Regions from separate parts of the Lysinibacillus sp. NPDC097214 genome, predicted to be linked through region 3. Evidence: riboswitches for the same ligand, from Rfam matches in the RefSeq annotation. Region 3 holds a riboswitch; each other region holds the start of a gene.
What was found. A riboswitch is a leader RNA that binds a small molecule or an ion and turns the genes downstream of it on or off. The one in region 3 is predicted to bind cobalamin.
Positions count from the first base shown of each region.

Region 1 (6,082 bases), on a different contig from region 3:
GTAGGCTTCAAAATTCCATTTAAATGCTGGAATAACGTTGATTTTCCAGCTCCATTATGACCAAGTAAAGCAACTTTTTTTCCCTTTGGAATCTGAAGGGTAATGTCTGTTAAAGCATGCGTTCCGTCTGCATACGCATAAGATAAATGTGTTAATTCAAAGTATAAGTCTGTCATTAGAAAAAACCTCCATAAATGATGAGGAGTATAAAAATCGCAGCAATACCTAACCAATTTTTCGTGTTATAGCTGGCCTTTTCCTGCCAATAAACGGTTTCGCCACCACGTGCTTCCATCGCGTTGGTTAGCTCACGACTTCGTTGGAACATCTCGACAAATAAAGCAGCAATCAGCATTGAGACCGAGCGAAGCCACTGCATAGGGGAGCTGTATCCTAGACGTGCCTGCTGCGCAAGATGAATTTTTTGCATACTGTCTAAAAAGATAAAAATAAAACGATACGTTAGTTCTAGTAGCTCTACGAATAAAATGGGCAGTCGCCATTGTCGCAAGACGTAACAAATAGATTGGACTGATGTTGTGAGAATTAAAAAGTACAAACAGCTAATGCTACCAAGGACGATGAAAAAAAGCTGTTGCGCTGTCGCTAAGCTCGCACTGCCAACAAATATTGTCCAATGATGAAGGGAAAATGACCAAATAGTTGAAGGTAGCGTACTTGTTGCTGGCGCTATAGAAATTAAAATGGATACTAGACTCGATAGTAAAAAAAATCCAGGTAGCAATAGCAATTTTGCGTAATATTTAGCAGGGATTTTTGCACCTAAAATGATAAAAGCACTCATCACAATAAATGTAATGAGTGAAATTCGTTCATCTCTTATGATAAGCGACAATAGAAGAAGCCCAAGGGATAACGTCATTTTTTCTAGCGGATGAACAGACGCTAGTTTATTCATATAAGCATACTTATCAATGAGTAACATCGCTTAACCCTCTTTATGTTTACCGCGCATTAAGCCGATGAAATAGCCGATAAATCCGGCTCCAATAGCAGCTTGTAGTGCAAATAATAAACTTTCAATTTCACCACTTGGTGGCTCCCATAAACTTTCAAACCATGGCTCGTAGCTAGCATCTATTTCACCAATTGCTGCCTCCGCTTCACCATCAGCACCTTCAAAATCTGCGCCTTTTTGAATGAAGAGGGGAATGATTGCTAACAACACAACAACTGCTAAGAGCAATAAATTTTTTTTCATGTTAGTGAGCCTCCTTTGCTGAGAAAACACGTAAAGCCTTTAATTCACTCACATTATATTTTTTCAAGAAGTTCATAACAATCACTGTTAAAATGCCTTCACTAACAGCAAGAGGAATTTGTGTTAATGCAAAAATGCCAGCAAACTTTGTGAATGAAGCCATAAAGCCTCCGACCTCAGAAGGGAAGGCAAGAGCTAATTGTACAGAAGTGACAATATACGTACCTAAGTCACCAAGCATTGCTGCTAAAAAGACTGCTACTGAAAACGACAGTCCCATTTTTTGTGAGCCCTTAAATACATAGTAAGCGATAATAGGGCCCATAATGGCCATGGAAAAGGTGTTTGCTCCTAATGTTGTAAGCCCACCATGTGCCAAAAGTAAAGATTGGAATAATAATACGATTGTCCCGATAACACTCATCGCTAATGGTCCAAAAAGAACTGTCCCAAGTCCAACCCCTGTCGGATGCGAACAACTACCCGTTACAGAAGGGATTTTTAAGGCTGATAGCACAAAGGCAAAGGCACCCGATAGTCCTAATATCATTTTTGTTTCAGGATTTTCATCAATGGTTTTACGAATAGAACGTAATCCTAAAATAATAAAAGGAATCGATACGACCCACCAAAAAATCGCCCATTCGATTGGCAAAAAGCCCTCCATAATATGCATCGCAAATGCACGATCTGGCACGAATAAAAATGCCAATAAGAAATAACTAAGCTTCCAACCTGAGAATTTCAAAAATCTCTCCTCCTCACATTAAAATTTTTCGAATTAGTATGCGAACAAAACCAATTTCGCCTTGGCGTAATTGCGTCCGGATTTTGAATTGTGCATGCACAATTCATTCCTTTCAAAATCCGTGACATCCGCCGGAGGCTTTTTTTCATTCAGTAGGTGTTTTAGCCCAATTGGAACCATATCTGTACTCATCTACCACCTTGAGATGGAGTCTATTCTGAATGAAAAAAAACACTTTTCCGAAATTGGAAAAGTGCATAGCTTAAAAATGCAAATAAAATTCTAATCTGCTCAGCCGCACACCCATCCTCGTAGGTTGAAACGATCACATATTTTTCGGCAGGTCTCCTGGCTTTAGTTCAACGTTTTATAGGCCTTCCCATCCTTTGGACAGTGACATTATCTATAAAACTCCCTAGTACAGTGGCGGGACCGCGCCGGACTTAAACCGGCTTCCCTTTTAAGCGAAATGATGAACAATTCGCACCGAAAAAAGATAAAGTTGTGAGATTTCACGACAAAGTGTAACATGAATTTCCATATATATGCTATACTTTTTTGTGAAAAGATTTTAAATTGAGTGTCTATGTCGAAAATTTAGATAAATAGAATAATAATGTCATATTTTCTATAAAAATTTAATGAAAATGTCACAATTTAAGAAAGAAATATTGAAATTTTAAAAAAATAAGCTATGATAGAAACAGTTTTTAAATTTTAATCACAATCAATTATGCCTCGGCATAATTGCGTCCGGAATCGGCTTTGTGCTTGCACAAAGAACTATTTTCCGATTTCTTGACATCCGCCGGAGGCTTTAACTTCTTTCAGGGGATGTTTGGACACTTGATGAAGAATAACTTAAACTCGCATTCATCTCACCACCATATAGGTGGGAGATTTGCTGAAAGAAGTTAAAACAATAAATTCATATAAAACATCCATAAGTGCTTGAATATTTTCAAGATAATAGGGAAATCGGTGAGAGTCCGATACAGCCCCCGCTACTGTAATAGCTGATGAAATCGCGGATGCCACTAGTGAAAACTAGGAAGGCGCGAAAGTAAAAGGAAGCTTAAGTCAGGAAACCTGCTTATGTGATGATGCATGCAAACTTTTCGGAGGGAGAAGTTGAAGCGAAAGCGAGTACATATCTTTATTCGTTTTTTTTGGCTTCTACAAACCTTTACTCTTCGTCTAGAGTGAAGGTTTTTCTTTTTCCTAAAAGCAAATGAGGGGAGAAAATTTATGACAACTTGGAATTTAGAGGGGATGAAAACACATCTTTTTATATGCAATGGTAGTAGCTGTATGAAAAAAGATGCTGAGGACATTACTCAGGCAATTCGTGATGAAATACAGTTACTGGAACTTGATAAGGAAATACATACGACAAGAACTCGCTGTAACGGCAGGTGTAAGGATGCTTGTGTTGTCATTGCTTATCCTCAGGGGAATTGGTACCGTGTTCCGACAACTGAGCATGGGAGAGCACTTGTACAAGATTTAAATCATGAATCGTTACTAAATGAACATGTCTTTACTTTACGTGAAGGTTCGTTACAGCGTACAGCACAAACAACAGCCATTAAAGGTATTGAAAAGGTGAAAGAGGGGTAACAAAATGGCGCAAAAAGGGAAGATTTTCGTAGTTGGCTTTGGCCCTGGAGACTTTAAACATATTACGACTCGTGCTGTAGAGGCACTCCAACAAAGTCATATGATCATTGGTTATAAAACCTATGTTGAGCTTATTCAGGATTTAGTTAGTGCAAAGTCGATTATTAGCACTGGTATGACAGAGGAAGTTTCACGTGCACAAGAAGCGGTACGTCAAGCAGAGGCTGGAAGTATCGTATCGGTTATTTCCAGCGGTGATGCCGGTGTTTATGGAATGGCCGGATTAGTGTATGAGGTATTAATAGAGCTTGGCTGGACAGAAGCCACTGGTATCGAGGTAGAAATTGTTCCAGGTATTTCTGCTATTAATTCGTGTGCAAGTTTACTAGGTGCTCCAATTATGCATGACGCCTGTACCATTAGTTTAAGTGACCACTTAACTCCTTGGAATTTAATTGCAAAGCGAGTAGAAGCAGCGGCGATGGCGGATTTTGTGATTGCACTTTATAACCCAAAAAGTGGACGTCGTACGAGACAAATCGTAGAGGCACAACGAATTTTATTAGAATATCGTTCGCCAGATACACCGGTTGGTCTTGTGAAAAGCGCGTATCGTGATCGTCAGGAAATTACGATGACGACTTTAGCAGAAATGCTCGAACATGATATCGGCATGTTAACAACCGTTATTATCGGGAATTCGACAACATTTTTCTACGACAATAAAATGATCACACCACGTGGTTATCAGCGCAAATATACACTTGGTGAAGAAAAACAGCCGTTACGACCACATCAACGACTGAAGGAAGAAAATGAACCATGGGCCATGAATCAGGAAACAGGGGTAGCGCGGAATGATTTTGCAACAGATCCCAACGCGAATCGTATAAAACCCAGTTTAGCCATAACACCAGAACCAAAGCTTAAAAAATCATCACTTGAATTGGCAACAGCAGCTCTGGCAATGGTGAAGGGAACGAGCGCTGTGAAGAGTTCACCTAAGCTTGTTCAACAAAAAATCGAATCCATTTTTGAATTAGCTGTTAGTCCAGGGGTAGCCAATAAGTTTTTTACTCCTCAACAAATGATGACATTAGCTGAGGTAGTTGGTGAAGAAGGAACGATGGAGTATACACCTGACCATCAAATTCATTTGAAAATTCCAACGTCTGAGCCTGAAGTAATTACAGCAAAGCTTCGTGAAGTGGGCTTTTTACTAACACCAATTGGTGACGTACTGTCGTTAAAGGCTTGTGATTTCTGCTACGGAGAAAAAACCGATTCGATTCCATATGCGGAAGAGATTCAAGAAAAGCTTGGTGGCATGTCGTTACCGAAAACATTAAATATTGGCTTTAATGGCTGTGGAATGGCGTGTTATCGAGCGGTATTTGATGATATTGGCATTGTTTATCGTAAAAGTAAATTTGATGTTTTTATTGGTGCCAAGCCGGTTGGTCGAACAGCACATGCGGCTCAGCCTGTTGTGGAGGGATTAGAACCAGAACAGCTAATACCGCTTATTACCGACATTATCGAAGAATATAAAGCAAATGCACATCCAAATGAACGTTTGTTTAAATACTTCAAGCGTGTGAAAAAGATCTTACATTTTACGTATCAGGATATGTCTTCAAAAATAAAAGTAGAGCCAGCTCCATGCGGCGACTAGTGAGGGGTAATGAGATGAAAGCAATTTTATTTGTCGGCCACGGGAGCCGTTTAGAAGCAGGAAATGAAGAGGTGCGTACGTTTATCGAGCAAATGAAACCTCGCGTTGATGAGAGTTTTTTAGTAGAAACATGTTTTTTAGAGTTTGCCTCGCCGAACATTGAAGAAGGTATTACGAACTGTGTGAAAAAGGGTGCTACAGAGGTGCATGTTATTCCGATTATCCTTCTTCATGCTGGGCATTCAAAAATGCATATTCCAGCAGAAATTGAACATGCGCGTGAGCATTATCCAAATATTACGTTCACATATGGTCAAACAATCGGTATTCATGAAGAAATATTCGCTATTTTAGAAGATCGTTTAGCAGAAATCGGCTTTAATGCTGAAGAAGAACATGCGGATACTGCCGTTTTATTAATTGCACGAGGCGGCAGTGACCCGTATGCAAATGGTGATTTCTATAAAATTACACGCCTTTTATGGGAAAAACTCCCTGTGCAATATGTGGAAAGCGCCTTTATGGGTGTCACAGATCCTCGTGTTGAAGAAGGAATTGAGCGCTGTGTGAAGCTTGGTGCTAAGAAAATCATTATGCTACCTTACTTTTTATTTACAGGTATCCTAATGGAACGAATGAATGGTATGTGTATGCAATTTACCGAAAAATATCCTGATTGTGATATTCAAATTGCCAACTATTTTGGCTATCATGAGCGTTTACAAAATGTGCTTTTAGAGCGTATTGAGCAAGCTGTGAATGGCACATCAACAGGTATGCAAGATTTAGAAAATTATCGTGCATATGCGGCAGTGCA
Region 1 covers NZ_JBNNSS010000005.1:86,906-92,987, forward strand. The annotation lists gene ACQKMI_RS12950 (energy-coupling factor ABC transporter ATP-binding protein) at 1-176, opposite strand, end outside; gene cbiQ (cobalt ECF transporter T component CbiQ) at 176-946, opposite strand; gene ACQKMI_RS12960 (energy-coupling factor ABC transporter substrate-binding protein) at 950-1,222, opposite strand; gene ACQKMI_RS12965 (energy-coupling factor ABC transporter permease) at 1,224-1,970, opposite strand; cobalamin riboswitch at 2,292-2,476, opposite strand; cobalamin riboswitch at 2,899-3,082, shown strand; gene ACQKMI_RS12970 ((2Fe-2S) ferredoxin domain-containing protein) at 3,219-3,590, shown strand; gene cobJ (precorrin-3B C(17)-methyltransferase) at 3,595-5,265, shown strand; gene ACQKMI_RS12980 (sirohydrochlorin chelatase) at 5,280-6,082, shown strand, end outside.
Region 1: linked by a shared signal. The riboswitch ahead of ACQKMI_RS12965 (energy-coupling factor ABC transporter permease) and the one ahead of ACQKMI_RS19545 (hypothetical protein) in region 3 are both predicted to bind cobalamin.

Region 2 (6,082 bases), on a different contig from region 3:
TATGTCACGTGAAGTGCTCTATGATCGTATTAACCGTCGTGTTGATATAATGATGGAAAAAGGGCTTTTAGAAGAAGTAAAGGGCTTATGGCAGCAAAATATTCGTGGTGTGCAGTCAATCCAAGCAATCGGCTACAAAGAATTATACGATTACCTAGATGGAAAATGCTCTTTAGAAGAAGCCATTGACAGCTTAAAGCAAAATTCCCGCCGCTATGCGAAGAGACAGCTAACATACTTCCGAAACAAAATGGATGTATATTTTGTTAATACTGACGAAAAATTTTAATTAATTTCTAAAAATTACTAATTGATAAATTGGTAGAACATGCTACTATAGGAATGAAGAGGTAGGGAGAGAGTATAGGGAGGCATATTTGATGAAATCAATTAACTTGCAAGATACATTCTTAAACCATTTACGTAAAAATAATGTTTTTGTAACTGTGTTTTTGTTAAACGGATTTCAGCTAAAAGGTACTGTGAAATCCTATGATAACTTTACAGTATTGTTACTTGATGCTGATAGCAAACAACACCTTATTTACAAACACGCTATTTCTACATTTGTTCCAGTAAAGCAAGTGGATTTTTTAGAAACAGATGAATAGAGTAAAACAGTTAGTGTTCTTGACACTAGCTGTTTTTTTGCCTTCAGGCTATAATGTAAGAGGAAATTGACATATTGGAGGATTACACATATGAAATCTATGGATACAACAGAAATAGTAGAACTATTAGATACTAACGAAGACCTGTACATTATTGATGTTCGTGAAGAGGATGAAGTAGCACATGGGATGATTCCTGGTGCTCAGCACATTGCCCTTGGGACAATCCCTGAGCGCTTAGGTGATTTGGATGCTTCTAAGCCATACATTATTGTTTGTAAGGCAGGCGGTCGTTCAGCAAATGCTTGTGCATACCTAGAAGCTCAAGGCTTTGACGTAACAAACCTTGAAGGCGGCATGCTTGCTTATGATGGAGAGTTAGAATTTAAATAATGACATACTTAAAAAAGAAAGAGCCTTTCAATATTCGCTCTTTCTTTTTTTCTTGTGCTTATTGTTTTAGTGAGTCCATGATAAGGCTAAAATTTTTTTCGAAATTACTGTATGGATTTTCATTTTTTAGCTCACGGATCTTTAGATTATAACTGGCAAAGTTTAAACCGGCACCGTAAACTTGTAATGCGCCATTCGCAAGATCACCTTTCTGAAGAAGTTCTATACCTTTCTTTAAGAAGTTTTCGCTCTCATCGAAGTGACATTCAGTAATGTTTTTATCTCCACTGTGAAATAACTTTAGGTTTTCAATGATTTTATTCGCTGTATCTTCACTTATTGAAGCGTCTACATTAATTAATATTTGGTTTATCGGTTTTACTAGTTGAGCATATAGGCTATCATATTTTTTACATGTTTCAGCAATTGCGGTTCTTAGTTCTTTTGTATCCATCGTCTCTTCGCCTACCTTTTTAATTTTGTCCTACCTTAGATTTTATTAATTCCCAAACTTATCTAGCATGCCAGTTTTCGATAATTTTTATCGTTTCGGCACTTATCAAAAGATAGCATCTAGCATTAATATTCTTACGCATGAATATTCAGAAATATGTTACAATTAAATCCGTTAAGGAGGGATAAGTATGTATCGAACGATTGCACCCCCAACAATGTCTTTACAGTAGAATCTACTGTTTAGGCATTCATTAAAAGCTTGCTAATTCTCAATAGATTCTACTGTATATCGGAAACTATATACATGTAGAAAGTAGGAATTAGAAATGAGCGGAAAACTATCTTTTATTGTATCAATGATTATTTTTGGAGCTGTCGGTGTTTTTGCAAAATACATTAAGTTGCCTTCAAGTGAAATTGCCTTTTGGATGAGTCTAATTGGCTCTTGTTTTTTACTGTTGATTTTCCTTTGTAAAAAAGAAAGGTTTACGAAAACAACTATTTTGCAAAATAAATGGCCATTGCTACTTTCGAGTTTTGCCTTATGCGGGAATTGGATTTTTCTTTTCCAAGCGTACAAGGAAACAACCATCGCAAATGCAGCGCTAAGTTACTATTTGGCACCAGTACTAGTCATTTGTTTATCACCTATCGTTTTGAAAGAGAAAATAGTTGCAAGGAAAATTTTTTATGTTTGTGTGGCTCTAGTAGGACTGTATTTTATCGTCCAAAGTCAAACTACCGAAACGAGCTTACATTATATAGGTATTGTATATGGGCTTATTGCAGCTTGTTTCTATACAGTAGTAACATTTACGAATAAGTATATTCATGGATTAAAAGAGCCAGATAATACGATTATTCAGCTTGCTTTAGCAGCGTTATTCCTTGCACTTTATCTTTTGGGGACCAATGGGTTTCAAGTCATGCAAATCGATATAAAATCAATTAGTTTACTTATTGCATTGGGCATTGTCCATGCTGGGATCGGCTTCTATCTATTCTTTTTCGGAATGCGTCATCTAAAAGGCCAAAGCATAGCTATTTTAAGCTATATTGATCCACTGACATCATTAGTGATTTCAACGATGATTTTAGGAGAAAAAATGACGCCTCTACAAATAATCGGCGCTATTCTTTTGCTCGGTGCAACATGTCTGAGTGAAATCGATAAAACAAAACCAGTATCTCAGTAATAAACGAACAAGATGCTCCCAAAAGTCTTTTTTATTTGGCTATTAGGGAGCTTTTCTAGATTATAATGTCGGACACACTCCGAGTGTATTAACTTTATTTTAATGCTTTCTAAAAAAACAAAATATTGACACAAAAATCACTTTGTCGTAAATTTAAAATAATTGCATAAAAGCATTAGGTGCCCATTGCGGGAGAATAGGGAATAAAGTGAAAAGCTTTAGCGGTCCCACCACTGTAAAAGGGAGTTTCATAGAGAATGCCACTAGCATCGTTCTGGGAAGGTTCTATGAAATGTTGAAATTGAGCCAGGAGACCTGCCTATCTGCTTCGTATTATATAGACGATGGAAAAGTCTGTAGTTTATTTGTTATGGAATAAACTACAGGCTTTTTATTTTTTTCTCTAAATCATTCTTCGAGTAACAAGGGCAAAACAGAAAGGGGAAATTTTCATGCAATTATTACAACAAACGATTCAAAACATTCAAAGCGCTGACCACAAAATGATGGAGCAGGCAAGGGAACGCATAGATGCACTTTGCAAGCCACCTAGTAGCTTAGGGAAGTTGGAGGCTCTAGCTGTGCAACTATCCGGTATTACAGGTGAACTATTTCCTACGATAGATAAGAAAGCAATTATTGTCTGTGCAGCAGATCATGGTGTTTGTGAGGAAGGGGTAACATCAAATCCACAAAATGTGACGGTCTTTCAAACGTTAAATTTCCCTAGAGGAGGAACGGGTGTCTGTGCTATCGCAAAAATCACAGATGCAAAAGTTGTCACAGTAGACGTTGGCGTAAAAGAGGATATTCCACATGATGCTGGTGTCATTATTAAAAAAATTAAATACGGAACGGACAATATGGCAAAAGGTCCTGCTATGTCAAGGGAAGAAGCCATTCAATCCATTGAAGTAGGAATTGAAGTAGCTACGGAAGAAATCAAAAATGGGATAAATGTACTCGGGACAGGTGAAATGGGGATTGGTAATACAACACCGAGTGCTGCTATATTATCGGTTCTTCGCGATTGTCATCCGAATGAAGTGACAGGCTTCGGCGCAGGTGTTGGACCAGGGGGGATATTACATAAAGTAGAGGTCATTCACAATGCTATTGCATTAAACAAACCAAATCGTCATGATGCTATTGATATTCTTGCAAAAGTCGGAGGGTTAGAAATAGGTGCTATGGCTGGGGTGATACTTGCTGCTGCTGCACATCGCAAACCTGTTGTTATTGATGGATTTATTTCTACTATTGCTGCTCTTATTGCGTACGAACTCGAGCCAAACGTAAAAGACTATATCATTCCTTCTCATGCCTCTGAAGAACCAGGCGCAAAAATCGCCGCTGAAATGCTTGGAATTGAACCTATGCTACAGATGAATATGCGATTAGGAGAGGGATCTGGTGCAGCTTTAGCCTTTCCTATTTTGGATGCAGCAAGCTCTATGATGAAAAACATGGCTACATTAGAGGAAGCTATGCTGCTGTTGAAAAAGTAATTTTTAGATACAGCTCAATGTTTACATTCGGTGCCTATTATTGCTGTCATGGATGCACTCTGCAAAGTAGTAAAATTATGGTAAAAAATGGTTATTTATAATGAGTGAATAAGACATATAGGGATAGAAGAGTAACAACAGGTATAAAATTAAAAACAAGCTCAAATCAAGTTATTTGGGCTTGTTTTTATACAACGCTGTAAGGAAAGAAAGCTATGCTCGATTCAACTTCCGTAACGGTAAACGCCATTTTTTCATATATGAAAGTATTCTTAGTACGATAATCACACCAAATAATATATATAAAAAGATATCGCCTGAAAATAGTTGAAGTCCTATAATAAGCCCGGCTAGTGCTGCCCAAACACCATAGATTTCATCACGGAGGACTAATGGTTGTCGTCTAGCTAATAAATCGCGGACAATTCCACCACCTGAACCTGTTAAGACAGCAGCTACAATAACCGCGCTAATAGGCATGTCGAGCTTCACAGCATAAAGGGCACCTTGAATCGCAAATGCTGATAATCCAATAGCATCGGTGAAATTACCCCAGCGATGCCAATGCTGAATGAGTCGATGTGGAAATAAGAAAAATAGCGTAATCGCTGCAATGGCAATTTGGAACATCATATCTTGACCCCACAGTGTAGTTACAGGTAAACCTATTAGTAGATTTCGTATAGCCCCACCACCAAAAGCAGTTACGATACCGAGTATATAGACACCGAATAAATCGTATTCTTCCTCCATTGCAATTATTGCCCCGGAAATAGCGAAGGCAATTGTTCCAATGATACTAAAAACCTCCCAAGCCAACCCTTTCACCCCTTATATGAATAAATCATTTCATGTTGTTGTAGATTACATACTAGAAAGCATCGACTTACGATTTGGAATTATCAGATATCAAATATCTTATTATAGCAGAATTAAATAGAAGTAGTTTGTAATTTAACTTAGCGCCTAATGCAAGTAGAAATAAAAGCAAATTTTGCAGGCAAGCTCAGAAATTGTTAAGATAAGATTTGAACATATGTGAAATGGAGAAGAACAGAATGACTTTTACAACCAATTTATCAGAAGAAACACTAGCATTAGCTGCTAAAATAGAAGAAAAGGTACGCCCTTTTCATGCAAAGGTAGAAGAGATGGCGTTCTTCAATCAACAAAAAGTGCTTGCTGCGTTCCGTAAGCATCAAGTAAGTGATTATCATCTGCACCCGTCTAACGGTTATGGCTATGATGATGAGGGGCGTGACAATCTAGAACGTGTTTATGCAGAGGTCTTTGGAGCGGAGGCTGCTATTGTACGTCCGCAAATTATTTCTGGTACACATGCAATCACACTTAGCTTATTCGGAGTACTACGTCCTGGTGATGAATTACTTTATATTTCGGGGCAGCCGTATGATACATTGCAATCAATTGTCGATGGTGGCGATAAGGATACTGGTTCGTTAAAAGATTATAAAATCGGTTATAGCCATGTGGATTTATTGAATAATCAAGAAATCGATTGGGAAGGTGTTGCAGCTGCAATTACACCAAACACCAAAATGATTGCTATCCAACGTTCGAAGGGCTATGCAACACGCCCATCCTTTACCATTTCGCAAATTGCAGAAATGTGTGCAAAGATCCGTGAACTAGCACCAGATGCAGTTATTTTCGTTGATAATTGCTACGGAGAATTTGTTGAGGCACAGGAACCGACAGAGGTTGGGGCTGATTTAATAGCAGGATCGCTCATTAAAAATCCTGGTGGAGGCTTAGCAAAAATTGGTGGTTATATTGCGGGGCGTGCAGATTTAGTAGAAAAATGTGCTTATCGTATGACATCGCCAGGTATTGGTGCTGAAGCAGGGGCAACATTAAATACGCTCGGTGATTTCTATCAAGGATTTTTCCTTGCGCC
Region 2 covers NZ_JBNNSS010000003.1:449,990-456,071, forward strand. The annotation lists gene miaA (tRNA (adenosine(37)-N6)-dimethylallyltransferase MiaA) at 1-289, shown strand, start outside; gene hfq (RNA chaperone Hfq) at 381-611, shown strand; gene ACQKMI_RS09345 (rhodanese-like domain-containing protein) at 702-1,004, shown strand; gene ACQKMI_RS09350 (hypothetical protein) at 1,063-1,458, opposite strand; gene ACQKMI_RS09355 (DMT family transporter) at 1,787-2,656, shown strand; cobalamin riboswitch at 2,817-2,993, shown strand; gene cobT (nicotinate-nucleotide--dimethylbenzimidazole phosphoribosyltransferase) at 3,109-4,164, shown strand; gene ACQKMI_RS09365 (trimeric intracellular cation channel family protein) at 4,378-4,983, opposite strand; gene ACQKMI_RS09370 (aminotransferase class I/II-fold pyridoxal phosphate-dependent enzyme) at 5,223-6,082, shown strand, end outside.
Region 2: linked by a shared signal. The riboswitch ahead of cobT (nicotinate-nucleotide--dimethylbenzimidazole phosphoribosyltransferase) and the one ahead of ACQKMI_RS19545 (hypothetical protein) in region 3 are both predicted to bind cobalamin.

Region 3 (6,082 bases):
TACATATATTAACACTATTGCGACATAAACACTATATGAAATATTTTTTATACCAATTCTGTTACAATGTTGTTAATGAATCAATAGAAACGAGGATCTTTTTATGCATGTAACAATTGGAGTACTTGCTCACGTCGATGCCGGTAAAACAACATTTTCCGAGCAGTTACTATTTCACACAAACAGTATTCAAGCCCGTGGGCGAGTGGATCACCAGGACACATTTCTAGATAATCATGAACTGGAGCGTCAGCGAGGCATAACGATTTTTGCGGAGCAAGGTCGCATGACGCTTGGAGATGTTACATATACATTGATCGATACACCTGGGCACGTCGATTTCTCCCCAGAGATGGAGCGCGCCATTCGGGTAATGGATTATGCCATCATTATTGTAAGTGCCGTCGAAGGAATACAAGGCCATACCGAAACTGTGTGGCAACTTTTACGCCAATATCACGTCCCAACCTTCTTTTTTATCAACAAAATTGATCGCGAAGGGGCAGATGTTGAAGCCGTTATGGAGCAGCTTCAAAAGGATTGCTCTGCGGATGTTCTATTCGTAGACGAACCGCTCCGTGCTGACTATGTTTCAAATGATATGATGGAGTGGATTGCTGAACGTGATGAGCAGCTTCTCGATGCTTTTCTTAATGAGACATTGGATAGCTCAAGCTGCATGACTCATATACACAAGTTGATTAAACAGGAAAAAGCCTTTTTGTGTTTTACTGGCTCTGCCTTAAAAGATATTGGGATAAAGGAGTTCCTAGCACAGCTCCCCCTCCTTACAGAGACACATTTTAATAACAATGCTCCGTTTCAAGGTGAGGTGTTTAAAATTCGTCATGATGGACATCAACGCTTAACTTTTATCAAGGCTTTACAAGGAACGTTACATGTCCGTGATGAACTTTCATTTGGAGACGTTACTGAAAAAGTGACTGAGATTCGACTATACAACGGCAGCCGTTATGAAACAGCTCAAGAGGTCCAGGCTGGGGAGATTTTCGCAGTTAAAGGGATTAGTCAATCAAACATTGGCGATATCATCGGTTATTCAAGTAATCCTCAGCCCTATGAGTTAGTACCGACTTTACAGGCAAAAGTACACTATGAAGGCGATCAGCATATAAAGGAAGTTTTAAAAACTTTCCGCATACTTGAAGTAGAAGAACCTTCATTACGTGTGCTATGGCATGAAAAATTTCAAGAAATTCATGTACATATTATGGGTGTCATCCAACTCGAGGTGCTTATCGAAGTGCTTCATACACGCTTCTCGCTAGACATTTCATTTAGCGATCCACAGATTTTGTATATGGAAACGATCGCCACAACTGTGACAGGCTATGGCCATTTTGAGCCATTAAAGCATTACGCAGAAGTCCATTTATTGATGGAGCCAAATACACGCGGTACCGGCAATACATTTGTCAACACATGCCACGCGGATGATTTATCAGTTGGGCATCAACGACTTATTGAAAAACATTTATTCGAGCGCGATCATCATGGGCTGTTAACCGGTTTTCCCGTGACAGATATTCGCTTCACGCTCTTAACGGGACGCGCACATATTAAACATACTGAAGGTGGCGATTTCCGTGAAGCAACATTCCGTGCATTACGGCAAGGGCTGGAACAAGCAGAAAATGTATTACTTGAGCCATATTACCGCTTTAAACTTAAAGCGCCTAGTGATTTTATTGGTCGCATGATGACAGACATTCAGCAAGCTGCCGGTACATTTGACGCGCCCATCATAACTGAACATGATGCGATTGTAACCGGTCGAGCCCCTGTCTCAACATTTATGAACTACAGTACAACCTTTGCCGCCTACACCAATGGGAAAGGCGTACTCTCACTACAATTTGATGGCTACGATACGTGTCACGATACAGAAGACATTATTGAGCAAATTGGCTACGATAAGAACGCCGATCCTGAATATTCATCCTCTAGTATTTTTTGCGCAAAAGGCAAGGGCTACTCCGTTCCATGGCACGAGGCACAAGCAGCGATGCATTGTATTGACTAAATTTTAAAAAACAGGACATGATTTGTTAGATCAATGTCCTGTTTTTCATGTTTCGTGGGTATTATCTTGTCTCGCGCGGGTATTTGCTTTCCTTCCGCGGGTATTTACCTTTCTTCCGCGGGTATTCCCACTGCTATCGCGGGTATTTCCCCTGCTATCGCGGGTATTCATCTTCACCCCGCGCATTTTTAATTCACAAAGCTTGTATCATTTTCTGTGTCTGTTTGAAAATGCGATATGAAGGTTCCACAACAACGTAGCTGTGGGAATAAGAGAAATCCATTAAAACCTTGCCAGGTCTACTTTTCAAAAGTTGTAAATTATCAATCAGTTCGAGCAATAGTTCATGACCTTTACCACGTGGGTGCCAGTTTAAATGATAATCATTTAGTTCCTTCACAGCTTCTAAAAATTGATGATACTCTCGCTCTACAAAATTAATCAGTTGTTTATTTTTATGAGCTACTCGTGATAAATCGTCTAAATATACTTCATAAAAACGCATCACTATCGAGCACAATAAATCATTTACCCGAGCAGCACTTAGTATTGGCTTAGGAGCATGGGCAAGTCGCTCTATATTTGGTTTTGCACGAGTCGAATCAATGCGTGTAATTAAATGATAATGTTCACCATTCACCTCGTACATAATTGGATTTGTCGGCATATACATCATAAAATCATTTGTTTTTGTTTTTAGTTGATCTGTAATGTTAGCCTTTGCAAAAAGGTGCCCATTAAAACTTTCATTTTGAATCCAAATAATATCTTTGTTATATAAAATTTGATCAAACAATCGTTCATTACTAATAAGGTTGCTAGCTATTAATTGATCGACAATTGATTCTACAACCATTCTTGTTGTAGCTTTCTTGACAACTTCAGTGCGTGGCTGCTTACAAATTTTCATTTCTACATATTGCGATTCCTGTGCTGTACTTTCATGAATATTCGTCATAATTCCATCCTCTTTTCGTACATATTTTCCAAAACGGAAGTCTTCTTTCGCATAAAAAAAGGATCTCCTACAATTAGAGGAAATCCTTCATTCTATCTTTTTCATTCATCACATAATGTCAAATTATACCCAAGAATAAAAGAATTGCCTCGAAAGCGACTACCTTCTTTTATTTTGGCTGCTTGACGTACAGTGACGAACAGAGCATTCTGTTTTGTCAACATGCCACCTCCTATTCCTCGTAGGGTTATGGTGTGTACTCATAATAGGCAGGTATCCTGACTCATGATCATCGCTACTTTTCCCCTTCCCATCGTTTAACAGTGGTATATGAAAAGTCGCTCACATTTACAGTTGCGGGACAGTGTCGGATTTGCACCGACTTCCCTTTTAAGTAAATTGCACGCAATTTACACCTATTACTCCACGCTATTCAGTTGTGAGATATTTAAAATACTCCACATTCCTGTTGAATTATTAAAATCAATTGTAAAGGTGTGTGGATTAAAAGTCAATTGATGTCAGTTTAAAAGTAAATTTTCATATTTCTCCATATTATTACAAATAAAAAAGAGGACGATTCACTCATAAAAGAAAAAAAGACTACAGCTAAATACTATAGTCCTTCCGTTACCCTCTAAACAGATATACCAAAGTGAAATAATAAAATTCCATCTCTATGTTGAATGAATATCTGAAAGTAATTGTTCAGCAAGAAAGAAGGAGTTTTGCTGAACAATACATTAAATATGATGAATAATAACTTTACAAATCCAAACAGCAAAGATAATCCAAATAATTATAAAAAGAATGCCAACAAACCAATTCTTAGGTTTTCCAGATTGTTTTAACTTTTCCGCAGATTCTTTATTATCATCAATCACATATGTTGGAATTAATTTTAATGCAAGGATTATTCCAAAAGGTACAATTATCAAATCATCGACGTATCCTAGAACAGGAATGAAATCTGGAATTAAATCTATAGGGCTAAAGGCATAAGCAACTACAAATATTGCCACAAGTTTAGCATACCATGGGGTTCTTGGATCTTTATAAGACAAGTAGAGTACAAATAAATTTTGTTTTATTTTTTTGCAAAGGATTTGAATTTTGATAGTAAATTGTATCTCATAGAAAAAATGCTCCCCCATTCCTACCAAGTATATATCATAAAAGTAAATGGAGAAACAGAACACAGTGTTAAACATCCTTCAAAATAAAAAACAAGCAACCAATAAAATTGATCGCTTGTTTTCAATATAAAACCCACCCTTATTGTGGGGGATATATAACAATATTCATCTAATTAATGAAATCTTGAGGAACACATTCACGAACACCAGAATTTCTCAAGGAGTTAAATAATGCTGCACCGATTCTTAGTAAAACATTGTTATCTGTTCCATTTTCTAAATCATAAATTACGTAGTATGCATTATCAACTGTAAAAATACATTTTCGTTCTAATTTAAATCCAGGTGGTACAGGTGGAAGAGTAATAACTGGTCGAATCACAGGTGTATCTCCTTCATCTCTGATAAAATTGAAAGTTTGTTGGTCAATCTCATAGATATTAACTGGATCAATCTCCACACCTTGAGCTGGAATTGTAATTTCATCTTCAACTAATAGGAAAAATCGTTCGTTTCGAAAATTGAAAAGACTTCTCGCTCCAATTTCAAATGATGCCATTTTATATTCACCTCCTCTTCTATTCAATATTTTATTCATATCAAATACAGTTGTTTGGACAAAAAGGAAGGTGGAGTGAAGAATAATATAATAATAGTCATTTATATTAGTTGTTCTATCATGACTGCTAAAGAAGTAAACGTTGAATACATGGAAGTTGTTTAATTTCTATTGTAGAATAGATAAGTTACTCGATTATGTGCTGAACAAGTGATAAAGGCTTATGAAGAATATACAGATTCCATACCTTATTTAAATGCAGATAATGAAACTGTTGAAGATGTTATTTGGAGATTGGAACAATCCATCTACACATTTTGTAGATTTAATCTGTCTTTATGTTTTAATAACAACAATCTTTTAGAAAACAGCCTTCTTTTTTATGGGCGTGTGAAAATTGATATGGTAGCATACAAAATAAACAGTTTGGGGTATCCGCTTCTTGTCAATACTTTTCTAATCTAATTCGAATTATTCCTTGCTTGCTGTAATCTACATTAATAATGCGATAACTCACATTATAAACAGTTACTTTAGCATATGTATCCTCATTTAATCCAAAATACTCCTAGTACTCCTTACTTGCTTCATTATCACGTACTGTAATCTCATAGATTGGTTCATTCAGATTAACCGCTTCATTAGATGAGATTGAAAAATCTTTGTATTTTAAAATTGTAGGAATAACACCTACTAAAGTTTCAACTGTTTCATAAATTGGTCTATCCATCTTGTCATATCCTACTATAATTTCTTCTAATTCATATCGTGCAATTGAATAGTTACAATACTCTAATGTTCCCTTATACTTTCCTACACACATTTCTAAAATATCTGACGTAACCATGTAAATATTATCGCTATCCTCTTTTATCTTAGTGTAATCACCACACTGGAATAAACTTAATGAATGGATATGATACGAGGAATTAGGACTGTATGTAGAATTAGTTATTACTGCATTAATCGAAAATGGATTTTCCTCGTAAAAGTTAAAATTATATGGAGTTTGGATTGTCTTGATCGTATCTTGAATTAACTTTTCATCTAATCACTTCATTTAATCACCTCTCAATTGTATAAAAGGAATGTACTGCTACTATTATTGCTTACTTTAATCTGTCTAATTTTATTGTCCAGTTGGTCTATACGTGCCCTTAAACTCTCGTGGAACTCGGTAACTGTAAGGTCGTCTAGCTTAATTGACCTCATGGGTAAGACAAATATCGCAATTCCTTTTAACAACTGTACATATAATAAATTATAGAAAGGAGGCAATATTATGTCTCAATATTACGGAAGTGGAACTGGTTCAGCATTTGCGCTAATTGTTGTTCTATTCATTCTATTGATTATTGTCGGCGCTACTTTCATGATGAAAGGTT
Region 3 covers NZ_JBNNSS010000009.1:171,382-177,463, reverse strand. The annotation lists gene ACQKMI_RS19550 (GTP-binding protein) at 104-2,044, shown strand; gene ACQKMI_RS19545 (hypothetical protein) at 2,238-3,002, opposite strand; cobalamin riboswitch at 3,254-3,437, opposite strand; gene ACQKMI_RS19540 (YkvA family protein) at 3,746-4,156, opposite strand; gene ACQKMI_RS19535 (spore coat protein) at 4,308-4,697, opposite strand; gene ACQKMI_RS19530 (hypothetical protein) at 5,266-5,544, opposite strand; gene ACQKMI_RS19525 (YjcZ family sporulation protein) at 5,980-6,082, shown strand, end outside.